DNA from 2 places in the Pantoea sp. Lu_F5_004 genome. Region 1 is predicted to be linked to the other one. Evidence: predicted binding sites of a transcription regulator. Region 1 holds the regulator's gene; the other holds the start of a gene.
The links. The regulator LexA, encoded in region 1, represses DNA repair genes until DNA is damaged. The targets are predictions, from matches to a motif close to TNCTGTATGTACATACAGNA.
Positions count from the first base shown of each region.

Region 1 (7,833 bases):
ATCAACGTTAAAGCCGGTGTCGGTGCTGCGATACTTACTATTGTTGATGTCGTTCTTGTCGTAGTTGTAGATGCTGGCGGTGTAGTTATAGAGCCAGGTTTTCTGCACTTTCGGCGTCACGCCAACTGATACCGGCTGACCGGCGATGGTGAACTCATGCGCCACCGCTACACCATAATCGGTGGTCAGGGCCGCTAATCCATTCGCGCTGGAGCGCAGGTTATTTTGATCGCCAGGACGAGGAAGCACTGTGCCGTTAGCCACACCGCGCAGATAGTCGATATCGCTCTGTACTACGTTGGCGCGGACATGCGCCGTACCGTAGGCCTTAGTAATAAAGGCGAAAGGCAGAGTGTCGTTGGGGATCGTAACGGCCACGGCCGCACCCGCGCTGCCGTCTGCTTTGTTACCGCGCAAATCACTGAGCTTGTTAGCGACATCGCCTGAGGCAGCGCGCACTTCAGGATAGCCACGCAGATAATCAGCGAAGGTTAAATTACTGAGCACGTCACGGTAACGATCCACGGTGTCCGTAATATCATCGACTTTATCTATCAGCTTATCTTTGTCAGTCACCTGAATGCCCGCTGAGGGAAAAATAATGCTGACGCTATCGTCGGGTTTGGCGCGCGTCATTAATGCCGGGTTCGCCAGCACTGCGGAGCCATAAAGAGAAGATGCTACGCCGGTTCCGCCCATGGCGTCATTACGTGCATCATACCAGGTCCCTGCCGCCATGGCGGAAGAAGAAAGGAAAAGCGCGGTCGTTGCAGCCGTGTAGATCAGCGCTGAACGTTGAGCGGATTTTTTCACCATTTGCCTGCCATCACCTGAGAAATTGCCATTGAAACATTCAATGACTGAATAGTTTGTTAGCCCTATTGTGAACCCTGGCTAACGCGTTATTGCTGTGAATTCGAAGGAAACAGTGTCTTAATTCAAAGGATTGGACGTTTTCCAATCAAAAAACCGTTGTAATTGTTCAAACTGCATTGGGATATTTCAAATAATGCCAGACTTTTCTTAAGTCTTTCTGAACATTACTTCTTAACTCAGTGAGATGCAAAGCAAAATGCCAACAAATTCCGCTTCAGGTGGATTCAGAATGGATCTGATTTATCGTCAGATTTGAGATAGAGGACGGCTTAAATTCTGAATATGCTGCTTTTTCAGGCAAATGATGCTGTTTTTTCAGACGAAACCAACCTCAGCGCCGCGAAACTATGTGTGATAAAATAACATCACTTATCCAGCGGAGAATTTTCATGACAAACATGACGTCGCAGCAAATTTTGATTCAGGCCGAAAAGATGTGCCTGCAGCGCGGTGTGCGTCTGACTTCGCAGCGTGCTGAAGTGTTGCGCCTGATGGCCGAGCAGCCTGGCTCGATCAGCGCCTACGATCTGCTGGATCAACTCCGGGTCAGCGAGCCGCAGGCCAAGCCTCCCACGGTTTATCGGGCGCTTGATTTCCTGCTGGAGCAGGGTTTCATTCATCGGGTGGAATCCAACAACAGCTACGTCATGTGTCACCATTTTGAGGCACCAGCACATACGTCGGTGATGCTGGTCTGTGACCGCTGTGCCGCCGTTACAGAGAAGCAGGCGCAGGGCGTAGAGAAGATTATTGCTAGCCTGGCAGGTGAAGCGCAGTTTGCATTACGCCACAGCGTGATTGAAGCGCATGGTTTATGTGAAAGTTGTGCTGCGGTTGAAGCCTGTACGCACCATGAAAGCTGCGAGCATGACCATCAGGATGAGGGTAAAAAGCGGGGGAAACGCGGATAATCGGCACATCCTTGTGCGGTTCCGGTGAGGGCCCACCGGAACGCATTCAGCTGATTATCAAGCTATTGTCTGATTACCAGCGGTGATCTTTGTTCTGACCTTCCCAGTCGGTTACTTCGCGCTCGGCTTCATCTTTCGTAGAGCCGTAACGCTCCTGGATTTTGCCGACCAGCTGATCGCGTTTACCTTCGATAACCTGCATATCATCGTCGGTCAGCTTGCCCCATTTCTCTTTCATTTTGCCTTTGAACTGCTTCCAGTTGCCGCTTGCTTCGTCTTTATTCATGGCAGACCTCCAATCCTCGGGTTTAATGATTATCTTGCTGCTTAACAAAATAACGATACAAAGCGCTGGTTAACTGCGCTGCATAAAGTTAATTGTAGTAGCCAATTTCTTAACCGTGGAATAATACAGAATAATCCGTATCGGCTTGCGTGCAGCAACGGCTGACTCAGGCATCAAACCAGCTGTTCTGACGCCAGTGTTTACGCCAGATGAGCCACAGCGACAGGCCGCGCAGCGCCAGGAAAACCGTGACTGCCAGCCAAAGACCATGGTTACCCAGCACCGGTACGCTAAGCAGTGTCAGAAAATAGCCGGCTGCGGCTACTACCATGCTGTTACGCATCTCGCGCCCGCGCGTCGCCCCGATGAACATGCCATCCAGCAGATAACACCAGACGCCGATCAACGGCATTATCATCTGCCAGATCAGATAGCGGTCCGCTGTCTGCTGAAGTGACTGAAGAGAGGTCAGCAGGGTAACGATCTGCGGGCCAAAAATGGCATAGATCAGCGAGAAGAACAGCGCCACCACCACCGCCTGCCGACAGGCAGAGTGCCAGACGCGCAGGAGTTTGCTGCCATCTTTTGCACCATGCGCCTCACCCGCAAAAGCTTCAACCGCATAGGCAAAGCCATCCAGCGCGTAGGCAGTAAAAGTAATAAACATCAGTAATACCGCGTTAACCGCCACCACATCAGGGCCGAGTCGCGCGCCCAGCACGGTCAGCGAGGCGAAACAGAGTTGCAGCATCAGAGAGCGCAGCATGATATCCCGGTTCAGTCGCAGCAGCCGGCCGCTGTCACCGCGCCAGCTCTGCTTCAGCAGGCTAAGCGTAATTCCGCGCAGTTTTAGCACCCGCCAGACCATGATGCTGCCGACACCCAGCGTGATGTACTCTGCCAGCGCCGTGGCGGTGGCCGCCCCCGCGACACCCCAGTGCAGCCCCATCACCAGCCAGAGATCGAGCACGATGTTAACCAGGTTCCCCACGACCAGCAGGATCACCGGCGCGCGTGCATACTGCACGCCCAGCAGCCAGCCCAGAATGACCAGGTTTGCCAGCGTGGCAGGCGCACTGAGCCAGCGAATCTGAATAAACAGTGCCGCCTGTTCGAGTACATCGGGATTGCCGCCAACCAGATGGGTCGACAGCTGAATAATCGGATAACGCAAAGCGATGAACAGTACGCCCGCCAGCAGCGCGATAATCAGCGGTTGCGTCAGCGCGCGCGCCAGAGCGGTTTTATCGCCCGCGCCAAACGCCTGTGCCGTAAGGCCAGTAGTACTCATTCGAAGGAAAAGCAGCAGCATAAAAAGGAAGCTGGTCACTGTCGTCCCGACCGCAACCCCGCCAAGATAGACAGGGCTGTCGAGATGACCAATTACTGCAGTATCGACCACTCCCAGTAAGGGAACGGTGATGTTTGAAAGGATCATCGGCAGCGCAAGCCGCCAGAGATTTTTATCGGTTGCCGTAATAAAGCGCATTCGCCGTTCCGTGCTCAGTGTCGCTGCGCAAAAGAGGCAGCGACAAAATTAGGGCAGACAGAATAGCATCAGAGAAGACGAATGCACGCTGGCAGAAGAATCAGAGCCACTCGCCGTTGCGCACCACGCCAACTGCCAGACCTTCAATGGTCAGTGACTGCGCACGGGTATCGACAACAATCGGGTCAAAATCGCTGTTTTCAGGCAGCAGATGCACGATAGCACCCTGCTTTTTCCAGCGCTTAACGGTGACTTCATCATCAATGCGGGCAACCACAACCTGGCCGTTACGCACATCCTGGGTTTTATGCACCGCGAGCAGGTCGCCATCCATAATCCCGATATCTTTCATCGACATTCCGCTGACGCGCAGCAGGAAGTCAGCAGACGGCTTAAACAGGCCCGGATCGACCTTATAGTGGGTTTCGATATGTTCCTGCGCCATGATCGGCTCACCGGCAGCAACCCGCCCAATCAGCGGTAGCCCTTCTGAGGCTTCTACTTCCATTAACAGTCGAATGCCGCGCGATGCACCGGAAACGATCTCGATGACGCCTTTGCGCGCCAGCGCTTTCAGATGCTCTTCTGCCGCATTCGGCGAACGGAAGCCCAGCTGCGCGGCGATCTCGGCACGCGTAGGCGGCATGCCCGTTGAAGAAATATGGTCGCGAATCAGGTCATAGACCTGCTGCTGCCTGCTGGTTAATGCTTTCATCCCGCCCCCTGGTTGTTTATACAGTCGCTGTGAGTATATACAGGTATTGGTGAAATGGAAACCGATTGTCAGGGAAAACGCGCCCTCAGACGCGTTATGGAAGGCTTATCGCAAATGTGTCCAGAGCAGCGCGATCCAGACGAAGAGTGCCAGTAAGATGCTGATCAACACCGCCGCCGAACCCATGTCTTTTGCCCGGCCCGCCAGCGGATGATGCTCCTGACCAATACGGTCGACCACCGCTTCAATGGCGCTATTGAGGATTTCAACAATGACCACCAGCACCACCGTCCCAATCATGAGGATGCGGGCGACCACATCGACATCCAGCCAGCACGCGATAACAATAGCGGCCAGCGCAGCCAGCGCTTCCTGCCGAAACGCAGCTTCATGTTGCCAGGCGGCACGCAGTCCCTGCCATGAGTAACCTGCAGCTTTTACTATTCTGATAAGTCCGGTGGCATTATTTGCCATGATGTGGGAACCCTTTCATCGGATTGACGTCAATGTCTGGGCTGCGTGCAATTGGCACCACCACAGATCTTCGCTGCGCTTTCTGGTATGCTTGCGGCGCTTTGCTAACAAGAGGCTTCATGTTGTCTATGTCAGGTTGGCGTAAACTCTATTACAAACTGCTTAATTTACCACTGTCGTTTTTGGTAAAAAGTAAGGCCATTCCGGCCGATCCCGTGTCTGAACATGGTCTGGATCCGACCCGACCTATTATGTATGTTTTGCCTTACGATTCGAAGGCCGACTTACTGACTTTACGCGCACAGTGTCTGCGGCATCATCTGCCCGACCCGCTCACTCCGCTGGAGATTGATGGTTCTCTGCTGCCGCGTCACGTGTTTATCCACAATGGCCCACGCGTCTTCCCCTATTTTGTGCCCAGCGTTGAATCTGTGAAAATCTTTCACGATTACCTGGACCTGCATCGCAATAACCCTAAGCTGGATATTCAGATGCTGCCGGTCACGGTGATGTTTGGCCGCGCACCAGGACGTGAAGTCCAGGGCGAAGCAACGCCACACCTGCGGGTGCTGAACGGGGTGCAGAAGTTCTTTGCGGTGATCTGGCACGGGCGCGACAGTTTTGTCCGCTTCTCACCGACGGTGTCGCTGCGCCGCATGGCAACTGAACACGGTACGGATCAGTCGATCGCCCAGAAGCTGGCTCGCGTGGCGCGCATTCATTTTGCCCGCCAGCGGCTGGCGGCGATTGGCCCGCGCTTGCCGGCGCGTCAGGATCTGTTTAATCGTCTGCTGCAATCCAAAGCGATTGAAAAAGCAGTAGAGGATGAAGCACGCAGTAAAAAAATCTCCCATGAGAAAGCGCAGCAGAACGCTGTCGAGATGATGGAGGAAATTGCGGCAAACTTCTCCTATGAAGCCATCCGCGTAACTGACCGCGTGATGGGCTGGCTCTGGAGTCGGCTCTATCAGGGCATCAACGTCAATGGCGGCGAAAAAGTCCGCCAGCTGGCGCAGGATGGCCACGAGATTGTCTATGTGCCGTGTCATCGCAGCCACATGGATTATCTGCTGCTCTCCTATGTGCTCTATCATCAGGGCCTGGTGCCGCCGCACATCGCAGCCGGGATCAATCTCAACTTCTGGCCAGCCGGCCCGATTTTCCGTCGTCTGGGCGCCTTCTTCATTCGTCGTACCTTTAAAGGCAACAAGCTCTACGCCACGGTATTCCGCGAATATCTCGGCGAGCTGTTCACCCGCGGCTATTCGGTTGAGTACTTTGTCGAAGGAGGCCGTTCACGAACCGGTCGCCTGCTGGACCCTAAAACCGGCACCTTAGCCATGACGCTGCAGGCGATGCTGCGCGGCGGAAATCGCCCTATCACGCTGGTGCCGATCTATATCGGCTATGAGCACGTAATGGAAGTGGGCACTTACGCTAAAGAACTGCGCGGCGCGGCGAAAGAGAAAGAGGGCTTCATGCAGATGGTGCGCGGCTTACGCAAGCTGCGCAATCTCGGTCAGGGTTACGTGAACTTTGGCGAACCCCTGCCGCTGGTCAACTATCTCAACAAGCGGGTACCGGAATGGCGCGATGCCATCGATCCGATTGAGCCGCAGCGTCCCAGCTGGTTAACTCCGACCGTCAACGATATTGCTGCCAGCCTGATGGTGCGTATCAATGAAGCGGGCGCGGCTAACGCCATGAACCTCTGTGTCACCGCCCTGCTGGCGTCACGTCAGCGCTCACTAACCCGTGAACAGCTGATTGAACAACTGGAGTGCTATACCCAGTTGCTGCGCAACGTGCCTTACTCGCCAAATGCGACCGTACCCGATCTTTCAGCGGAAGCGCTGCTGGATCACGCCATGGGTATGAATAAGTTTGAGAGTGAAAAGGACAGCATTGGCGACATCATCATTCTGCCACGTGAGCAGGCGGTGCTGATGACCTACTATCGCAATAATATTCATCACATGCTGGTGATGCCGTCGCTGATTGCCGCCATAGTTCAGCAGCATCAGACGCTGAGCGAAGCAGAACTGCTGCGTCAGGTGAGCCTGATCTACCCGATGCTGAAGAGTGAGCTGTTCCTGCGCTGGCAGACCGATGAGCTGCCGCAACTGCTGACCGAACTGAGTCAGGAGCTGGCGCGTCAGGGCCTGATTACGCTCGAAGCCGGCGAATTGCGCTTTTCCTCAGCGCGCTATCGCACGCTGCAACTGCTGGCCGCCGGTGTGCGTGAAACACTGCAGCGCTATGCCATTACGTTCTCCATTCTCAGCGCCAAGCCGACGATTAACCGCGGCACGCTGGAGAAAGAGAGCCGGACGCTGGCACAGCGTCTGTCGGTGCTGCACGGTATCAATGCTCCGGAATTCTTCGACAAAGCGGTCTTTACCTCACTGGTCCTGACCCTGCGCGATGAAGGGTATATCAGCGACAGCGGTGATGCCGATGTTGCGCAGACTCTGGCGACCTGGCATATGCTGGCAGACCTGGTCACCAGCGATGTCCGTATGACGATTGAAACCGCTGTGGCGCACGACTGACCGCAGCGCGCATAGTAAAAAGGCGACCTCATGAGGTCGCCTTTTTTATAGGCCAGGTCTGGTCCGATTCGCTGTAAGACGGTGCCTGCTCAGGGAACATCGTCAGATCGGAAAGACGTAAAAGCGTCATCCCTGACTGCTCGGCCCGCGCGATTACGCACCTCATCCCTGAGGTGCGCCCGTTGCCGGACCAACGCTCTGCGTTGTTCAAAAACGCTCCCGGCGTTTTTGTCCCTGGCGCGGGACGCTTTCCTCTTCTGCCCATGTTCCCTGCGCGTTGAGCTCATTCATTGCTGCCAGATTCATCCTCATCAGGTTTGGCGACCTCCCGGATCGCCTTTTTATGTCTGTAAACTCTCTATCAGAACAGCTGGCTGAACGGCGGGGTATTCATCAGTACACCGAGGAACAGCACCATCCCGACATAGTTATTATTGAGAAAAGCCTGGAAACAGGGTTGCCGCTCGCGTCCGGCGATCAGCTTCTGTTGATAAATAAACAGCGCGGCGGCCAGCAAGAGCGTCCAGTAG
Region 1 is NZ_CP194946.1:3,843,839-3,851,671, forward strand. Features, by position in the region: gene ACR8BN_RS17840 (conjugal transfer protein TraF) at 1-816, opposite strand, end outside; gene zur (zinc uptake transcriptional repressor Zur) at 1,266-1,787, shown strand; gene ACR8BN_RS17850 (CsbD family protein) at 1,861-2,073, opposite strand; gene dinF (MATE family efflux transporter DinF) at 2,240-3,562, opposite strand; gene lexA (transcriptional repressor LexA) at 3,663-4,277, opposite strand; gene ACR8BN_RS17865 (diacylglycerol kinase) at 4,383-4,751, opposite strand; gene plsB (glycerol-3-phosphate 1-O-acyltransferase PlsB) at 4,880-7,303, shown strand; gene ubiA (4-hydroxybenzoate octaprenyltransferase) at 7,665-7,833, opposite strand, start outside.

Region 2 (7,833 bases), 1.0 Mb from region 1:
TCTCACAGCCGAAGGCAGTAGAGAAAGCGGCACGTGCGTCAATGGCGGTCCACGTGCAGGCGATGCTCGACTTCTGTCATATGGGCATCCCGACCGTTGACTACGGCAACAATATCCGTCAGGTCGCGCTGGATGAGGGTGTCAGCAACGCCTTCGACTTCCCAGGCTTTGTACCGGCCTACATCCGTCCGCTGTTCTGCGAAGGAAAAGGCCCGTTCCGCTGGGTGGCGCTGTCCGGCGATCCGGAAGATATCTACAAGACCGACGCGAAACTCAAAGAACTGTTTCCGCACCACAAAACGCTGCATCGCTGGCTGGATATGGCGCAGGAGCGCATCGCCTTCCAGGGATTGCCAGCACGTATCTGCTGGCTGGGACTGGGCGAACGGCATCTTGCCGGTCTGGCGTTCAATGAAATGGTCCGCAACGGCGAGCTGAAAGCGCCGGTGGTGATTGGCCGCGACCATCTCGACTGCGGCTCGGTTGCCTCACCTAACCGTGAAACCGAAGCGATGAAGGATGGCTCGGATGCAATCTCAGACTGGCCGCTGCTCAACGCGCTGCTGAACACCGCAGGCGGTGCGACCTGGGTCAGCCTGCATCATGGCGGCGGTGTCGGCATGGGCTTCTCGCAGCACGCCGGTATGGTGATTGTCTGTGACGGCAGCAAAGAGGCGGATGCGCGTCTGGGTCGGGTGTTGTGGAATGATCCGGCCACCGGCGTGATGCGTCATGCCGACGCGGGTTATGAGCTGGCACAAAGTTGCGCGGCAGAGCACGATCTGAACCTGCCGATGCAGAAGTAATACGCTGAACGGGGCGGGCAGCGACTTGCCCCGTTTTCTTCGCGTTTTTCCATTCTTAAGCCCTGCCCGGACATCACTTCCTTATTACTTATTCCATTTTGATTTAGCCTATAGCCAGATTTCGTCCTGCCGGCGATAGACGCAGCGCCACCCGACCTCTAAAGTGAAATCTTCTCATTCTGTATGGAGCGCGACTCTGCATGACCCTTTCCCCTGCCCTGCTTGAAGATGCCCTGCGCTGGCGCCGTGAGTTTCATCGCCACCCCGAATTAGGTTACCAGGAACAGCAAACCAGCCAGTTTATCGCTGATGAGTTAGAGCGGGCGGGATTGCAGGTGTTTCGCGGTCTGGCGGGCACCGGCGTAATCGGCACGCTGGAAAACGGTCCCGGCCCGGTTATCGGGCTGCGTGCGGATATGGATGCGCTGCCGATTACGGAAAAAGGCGACACTGAATGGCGCTCCGCGACTCCTGGCGTGATGCACGCCTGCGGGCACGACGGTCACAGCGCCATTCTGCTGGCCGCCGCCCGACAGCTGGCCGCCACACGCCAGTTCCGCGGCACGGTACATTTCATTTTTCAGCCTGCCGAAGAGAACCTGGGCGGTGCGCGCAAAATGGTGGAAGAGGGACTGTTCCAGCGCTTCCCGATGGATGCGATCTATGCGATGCACAACTGGCCGGGACTGCCGCTGGGGTCACTGGCGGTTAACCCTGGCGCCATGATGGCGTCGCTGGATTCGTTTGAGATTACCCTGCACGGCAAAAGCTGCCACGCGGCGATGCCGGAAAGCGGTGCCGATCCAATGGTGGTGGCGGCCGAGCTGATTCTGGCGCTGCAGACAATTCCGTCACGTCGGCTCTCGCCGCTCGCCTCGGCGGTGGTCAGCGTGACGCAGATCCACGGTGGCGAAGCAATCAACGTGATCCCGGAACAGATTGTGCTGCGCGGCACGGTGCGTTGCCTGCAGACCAGCGTGCGCGAAAAAGTACGCGGGCTGATTGATGAATTTGTCGCTACCCTGCCACGTCCGTTTGGTGTCAGCGGTGAGATTGAGTGGTTACCGGGTTATCCGGTGACCGCCAACCATGCTGCCCCGGCTGAGCAGGTGCGCGAGGTGGCGCTGGCGACGCTGGGAGCCGAACAGGTTCAGTGGCAGGTCAATCCGTCGATGGCGTCTGAAGATTTTGCCTGCATGATGGAGGCCTGTCCGGGTGCTTACTTCTGGCTGGGCGCGGATGGCGATACGCCTTCCGCCCCGCTGCACAACGCCCGCTATGACTTCAACGACGCGCTGCTGCCAATTGGCATTACTTTCTGGCAGAACCTGGTTGAACAGGCGCTGCCAGCAGCCTGAGTCAGTAACCGGCGGCGAGGATCTGCTGCTCTGCCGCCGCCAGCGAGTCGCACTGACCGCTGGCACGCAGGCAGCAGGCGAGCTGAAGTCGCAGTGATGCGGGCACCGGCCGCTGCTGATTCAGCACCTGCTCAATCCAGCGCGCAGTTACCTCTGCCGTCTTGTCCGCCGGCAGTTCAACGGCCACTTCAGGCTGACGCTCAACCCACACTTCCGCTTCTGCGCCTGCGCCCTGAATCATGCTGATCGCCGGGCAGCGCTGTGGATTGGCATAGACTTCCCCTTCGGTGCCATTGAGCAGTATCGCAGGCGCATCGATGTCACTGAAGAATTTCGCCACACGCGGCACATACTCCGGATGCGACACGCTCGACAGACGCAGCGCCGCACGTTCGGCAAACGGGGTCGCCAGTTTTGCCAGCGTATGCGCGCTGTTACGCACGCCCATTCGCCAGCGCAGCGACAGCTGTTTCGCCATTGGCGGGCAGAGATGATCGATGGTGATAAAGGCGAGTTCGCCCTGATCGAGTTTTGCCTGCGCCGCCTCTGCGGTGGTGACGGGGGCAATACCCAGCGCGGCAAACACCGCTTCACTGGTGATGCGCGTCGCGTCGTCGCTGACACCATGCACCACCACCGGGAAGCCAAGTTTTACCAGCAGCAGCGCCAGCAACGGCGTGAGATTGCCCTGCCGCCGCGCTCCGTTGTAGCTGGGGATCACAACCGGCATCGGGCGGTTTTCCGGCGCCTGCAGTTGCATCATCTGCGCCTGCATCGCCTGATAAAAGCCGCGCATTTCCGCTTCGCCTTCGCCTTTAATACGCAGCGCAATCAGAATGCCGCCCAGCTCCAGGTCCGGCACCTCGCCCGCCAGCATCGCGCCATAGAGCGCCACGGCGGTATCAAAGTCGATATCGCGGGCATGATTTTTACCGCGACCAATCTCTTTAATGATTTTATTCAGTTCCATCACTCGCTTCCGGTTAAGTGCGCGGCTCAGCGCCGCGTGGGACGTCGTTTACGCACCGTGTTTTTTGGCACCACGGTGGCCGGTATCGCTGCCGGCTCTGGCGTTTCCGGCTGCTCAATCGGGAAGATCGGCAGCGCCGCTAACAGCCGGCTGCCGTAGGATTTGCTCAGCAGACGGCGGTCGTAAATAACGATTTCGCCATAACATTGATGGCTGCGAATCAGGCGTCCGACCTGTTGAATCAGGGTAAAAGAGGCGCTGGGTAAGCTCTGCACCTCAAACGGATAGCGTTTCAGGCTTTTCAGCCACTCGCCTTCGGTCAAAATTACCGGACTGTCTACCGGGGGAAAAGCGATTTTGTGGATATGCACCTGACTCAGCAGATCGCCTTTGAGATCCAGCCCTTCGGCAAAAGACTGCAGGCCAATCAGGATGCTGGTTTCCCCTTTGGCGACACGCTGACGATGCAGATCGACCAGGCGGCTGCGCGGCTGATCGCCCTGAACCAGCATTGAGAGGCGCAGGTCGGGCAGACAGGCGACAAACTGCTGCATCGCCCGGTTGCTGGCAAACAGCACCAGCACGCCTTTGTGCTTTTTCTCCGCCATCTGTTGCCGGAAGAAACCGGCCATCTCCGCGATATGCTCCGCTTCGTGCGTCATCAGCGGCTCATAGCGCATCTGCGGGATCACCAGCTTGCCCTGTTCCACGTGGTTAAACGGGGAGTCCAGTGCCACAAAGCGGTCGCCCGCCTTCTCGCTGAGTCCCGACATCTCCTGCAGGCGGTTGAAACTGTTAAGCGATCGCAGGGTGGCGGAGGTCACAACCACGTGCGGAATTTTACGCCACAGCATCTTCTCCAGCTGGTCGCTGACGCGGATGCCGGCGCAGTGAAACAGCAGGTGCGCCTGACCTTCGCGCAGCTCACGGGTGATCCACTTTGACACCGGCGCGCCAGAGGCTTTTTCCATCGCCGCCAGCCGCCACAGTTTGCTGACCGATTCGAACCAGCCAAACTGGCGATTGAGCTGCAGCAGATTGCGATGCAGTCGCACCACATCCACTTTACCTGTCTGCTCGCTCAGCGCATTAATCAAACCTTCACTCAGGCCGCGCAGCGCATCGCTGAGCTTAAAGAGCCGGGCGCAGAGATCCAGCAGCTCCTGCGGCAGCGCGCCCAGCACAAAGCGGAATTCACCCGGCTGATTATGCGGTGGCAGCAGCGGATTCAGCGCCTGAGCGGTAATCGTCAGCAGTTCGCGCAGTTCATCGCAATGCGCTTTCAGCCGCTCCGGGTTAGCCAGCGGCGGCGGTGATTTTGGCCGCATCTGCGTCATAATGCTCTCTACCAGCTTGATAAAGAGGTCGAGCTGCAGGCTGCTCCAGCCCGGCGTAATGTCGGCGCTCATCTCCAGCGCATCGCGGGCCACTTCCGGCAGATGATGCCCTTCATCCAGCACCAGCATCAGGTTTTTTGCCGGTGGCAGCACCGACTCATTCTCCATTGCGGCCATGACCAGCGCATGGTTCGCCACCACTACATCGACCTGCTCAATTTCGCGCCGCGCCACAAAGAACGGGCATTCACGATACCAGCGACAGTGTGCGCCAAGGCAGCTCGCTTTGTCGGTGGAGAGCCGCTGCCACAGGCTGTCGCTGACGTTCTCCTCGCTGTGATCGCGCAGGCCGTCCCACTGATAGCGATCCAGCGATTTCTGCAACCGGCCACACTGCGTCTGCTCCTCTTTAGTGCTGCTGACGGCATCATCGTCCAGATAAAGCAGCAGATCTCCCTGCTCATCGTCATCGGCCGCCATCGCCGCCAGATTACGCGGACAGACATAGCGCCCGCGACCAAAGGCGGCAGTAAAGGTGAGATCGGGAATGATTTTTTTCAGCAGCGGCAGATCTTTGGTGAAGATTTGATCCTGCAGCGCCACGTTGGCGGTGCTGATCACCAGCCGCTTCTCCTGGGCACGGCTGGCCGCGATGCCCGGGATCAGATAAGAGAGGGTTTTGCCCACGCCGGTTGGCGCTTCAACCGCCAGATGGCGCGAATCGTCGCCCGCCAGGCACTTCGCCACTTCGGCGATCATCTGGCGCTGCGGCGCACGTGGGATGAAGTCAGGCACCTGCTGCTGAAGCGCTTTATACCACTGCGCTATCTGGCTTTTTACTGCGGCTGTCAGGGCCATGATTTGCGTTACCACACCGAAAATATGGCCTGTATTTTTACACAGTATCCTGTTGGCGTCAGCTTTCGCGCCGAATTTTTCGTGCGACGTCGTAAATTTCAGCGGTTGCCCGTTTCAGGGTCGTGCGGGCAACCCGTCAACCCGGGCCGCTCAGGCATAAAGAAAGGCCAGCCGCATGAGCTAGCGGCTGGCGTCGGCGCCTGGCTACGCCAGCACCTGGTACATATAGGTGGTGGCATCCAGCACGCCCGCGGTGGATTCGGCATAAAACGGGATCGACCCCGCCACCTGCCAGCCCAGCGAGCGATAGAGATCGCTGGCGACATCGCCGCTGCGCGTATCCAGCACCAGCAGCGTTTTGCCCTGCGCACGGGCCTGCTGCTCAGCGCGCTGCATCAGCTCACGCGCGATGCCCTGACGGCGCGCCTGCGGATGCACCAGCAGTTTGCTGATCTCCGCCCGGTGGCGGCCATTAGGCATCGCGCTGCCACTGAGAATGACAGTGCCCACGATGCGACCGTGCTGCCGCGCAACGAATAGTTCGCTGTCGCCGTCTGCCAGACCGGCGATCCGCTGCTGCCAGAATCGCGTCATCACCTCTTCGTCTGCGGCATTAATAAAGCCGACGCTGGCGCCGTCTGCCACACAGGCCTGCAGCACCGCTGTAAGTTCGCCCAGTTGCTGTTGCGCTTCGTCGGCGCGAAGTATTGTGTAATCGATCATGGTTTCGCCACCACCAGTAAATAGCGCGCGCCGTCAGTCAGGTGTGCCTCAAAAGCCGATTTCCCGACCAGATGAAAACGTAAGCAGTCACCGGGCTTCAGCGCCCACTGCTGCGCCCCCATCGTGACGGTGAGGCCGCCCTCGCGCAGCCAGATATGCTGCTCCAGACCCTGAATGGGTGGCGCATCGTAATCTATACGTGCACCAGGCCGTAATTTGCCCTCAACCAGTTCGCATCGGAAATGAAGCGCAGGGGGTGAAACATTCCGGCGAATAAATCCGCTGGATTCATCCTGCCACACGGGCTGCTGGTCATCTCTGATCAGCAGACTGGACTCCTCCTCCACTTCACTGAGCAGGCGCGACATCGTTAATCCGTAGGCAACACACAGACGGTTAAGCAGCGCAGCAGTAGGGCTGGTCTCGCTTCGCTCAATGCGCGATAATGACGCACGACTGATGCCCGTTGCGACAGCAAGTTCATCCAGCGACCAGCCGCGTTGCAGGCGTAACTCTGCCAGCCTCACCGCCAGTCGTTGCTCCGTATTCAGCTCTGACATGGTGATTTCTCATATTTGGGAATAATTCTCTTATATGAGATATAACGGAGAAACGGCGTATCAGTCAAGTTGTACATCGAGAAATGTATTGTACAACTTAGTCGGCTTCGTTATGGTAATTACACTCAGACCAATCGAAAGAGGAATTTATGACCTTATACAGTATCGGTGACGTCGCCGAGCGCTGTGGCATAAACCCAGTCACCCTGCGCGCCTGGCAGCGTCGTTATGGCTTACTGAAGCCGCAACGTACCGAAGGCGGACATCGTCAGTTTGACGAAGAGGATGTTCATCGCATCGAAGAGATTATGCGCTGGATTGAAAGCGGCGTGCCGGTCGGTAAAGTTAAGGCACTGCTGGAAGGTGGCGATGTAGATGCCCATGACGGCTGGACCACACTCCAGGATGAGCTGATCAGCGTCCTGCGTCACGTCAGACCCGCTAAACTTCGTAATAAAATTGCCGCGATTGGTCGCGAACATCCGATTGATGCGCTGATCGACCATGTTTTTATGCCGGTGCGCCAGAAGCTGAGTCTGGACCAGAACACCGCCCGCACCATGTGCAGTCTGCTGGATGGTTTGCTGATCGATTATGTCGCGTTCTGCCTGACCGGCAGCCGCAAAAAATCGGGTAAAGATGCGCTGATTATTGGCTGGGGTATTGACGATCGTACCCGCATCTGGCTGGAAGGCTGGCGTCTGTCGCAGCATGGCTGGCGCATTGATGTGCTGGCAGAACCGCTGGATTTACCGCGTCCTGAACTCTTTCCCGGCATGAATATGTTTGTCTTTACCGGTAAAAAACTGACCCGCCGCCAGCAGGAACAGCTGTCACACTGGCAGGAACAGGGCTATGCCGTGCGGTTGCACGACCCCGCCTGATAACAAAAACGCACGCCGGGCACTTTGCCTGCTGCCTTGCGCGCGCTATTATCCCCGCCTCACTGTTAACGAGCTCAGGTTTTACCCATGAACTGTAAAAAAGCTTTCTTCGCCACGCTGTTTTTTATTATGGCGGCAGGTGGCACCGGCGGTCTGATGCTGGTGGGATACTCTCTCATCGTTCACTCACGCTAAGCCAGCGCTGCAGGCGTTCAAACAGGCGATCGCTGACTATCGCCAGCAGCGCCACCAGTAATGCCCCCTGAATGACATAGGCTGTATTAAAACCGCTTAAGCCGATAATCACCGGCGATCCCAGACTTTTCGCGCCGACCGT
Region 2 is NZ_CP194946.1:2,808,116-2,815,948, forward strand. Features, by position in the region: gene hutU (urocanate hydratase) at 1-806, shown strand, start outside; gene ACR8BN_RS13050 (M20 aminoacylase family protein) at 1,007-2,164, shown strand; gene ybiB (DNA-binding protein YbiB) at 2,166-3,134, opposite strand; gene dinG (ATP-dependent DNA helicase DinG) at 3,161-5,329, opposite strand; gene ACR8BN_RS13065 (N-acetyltransferase family protein) at 5,534-6,052, opposite strand; gene ACR8BN_RS13070 (XRE family transcriptional regulator) at 6,049-6,612, opposite strand; gene ACR8BN_RS13075 (MerR family transcriptional regulator) at 6,762-7,496, shown strand; gene ACR8BN_RS13080 (ABC transporter permease) at 7,672-7,833, opposite strand, start outside.
Region 2: a site for LexA is predicted at 5,357-5,376, ahead of dinG (ATP-dependent DNA helicase DinG). Genes of this name have one in related genera too.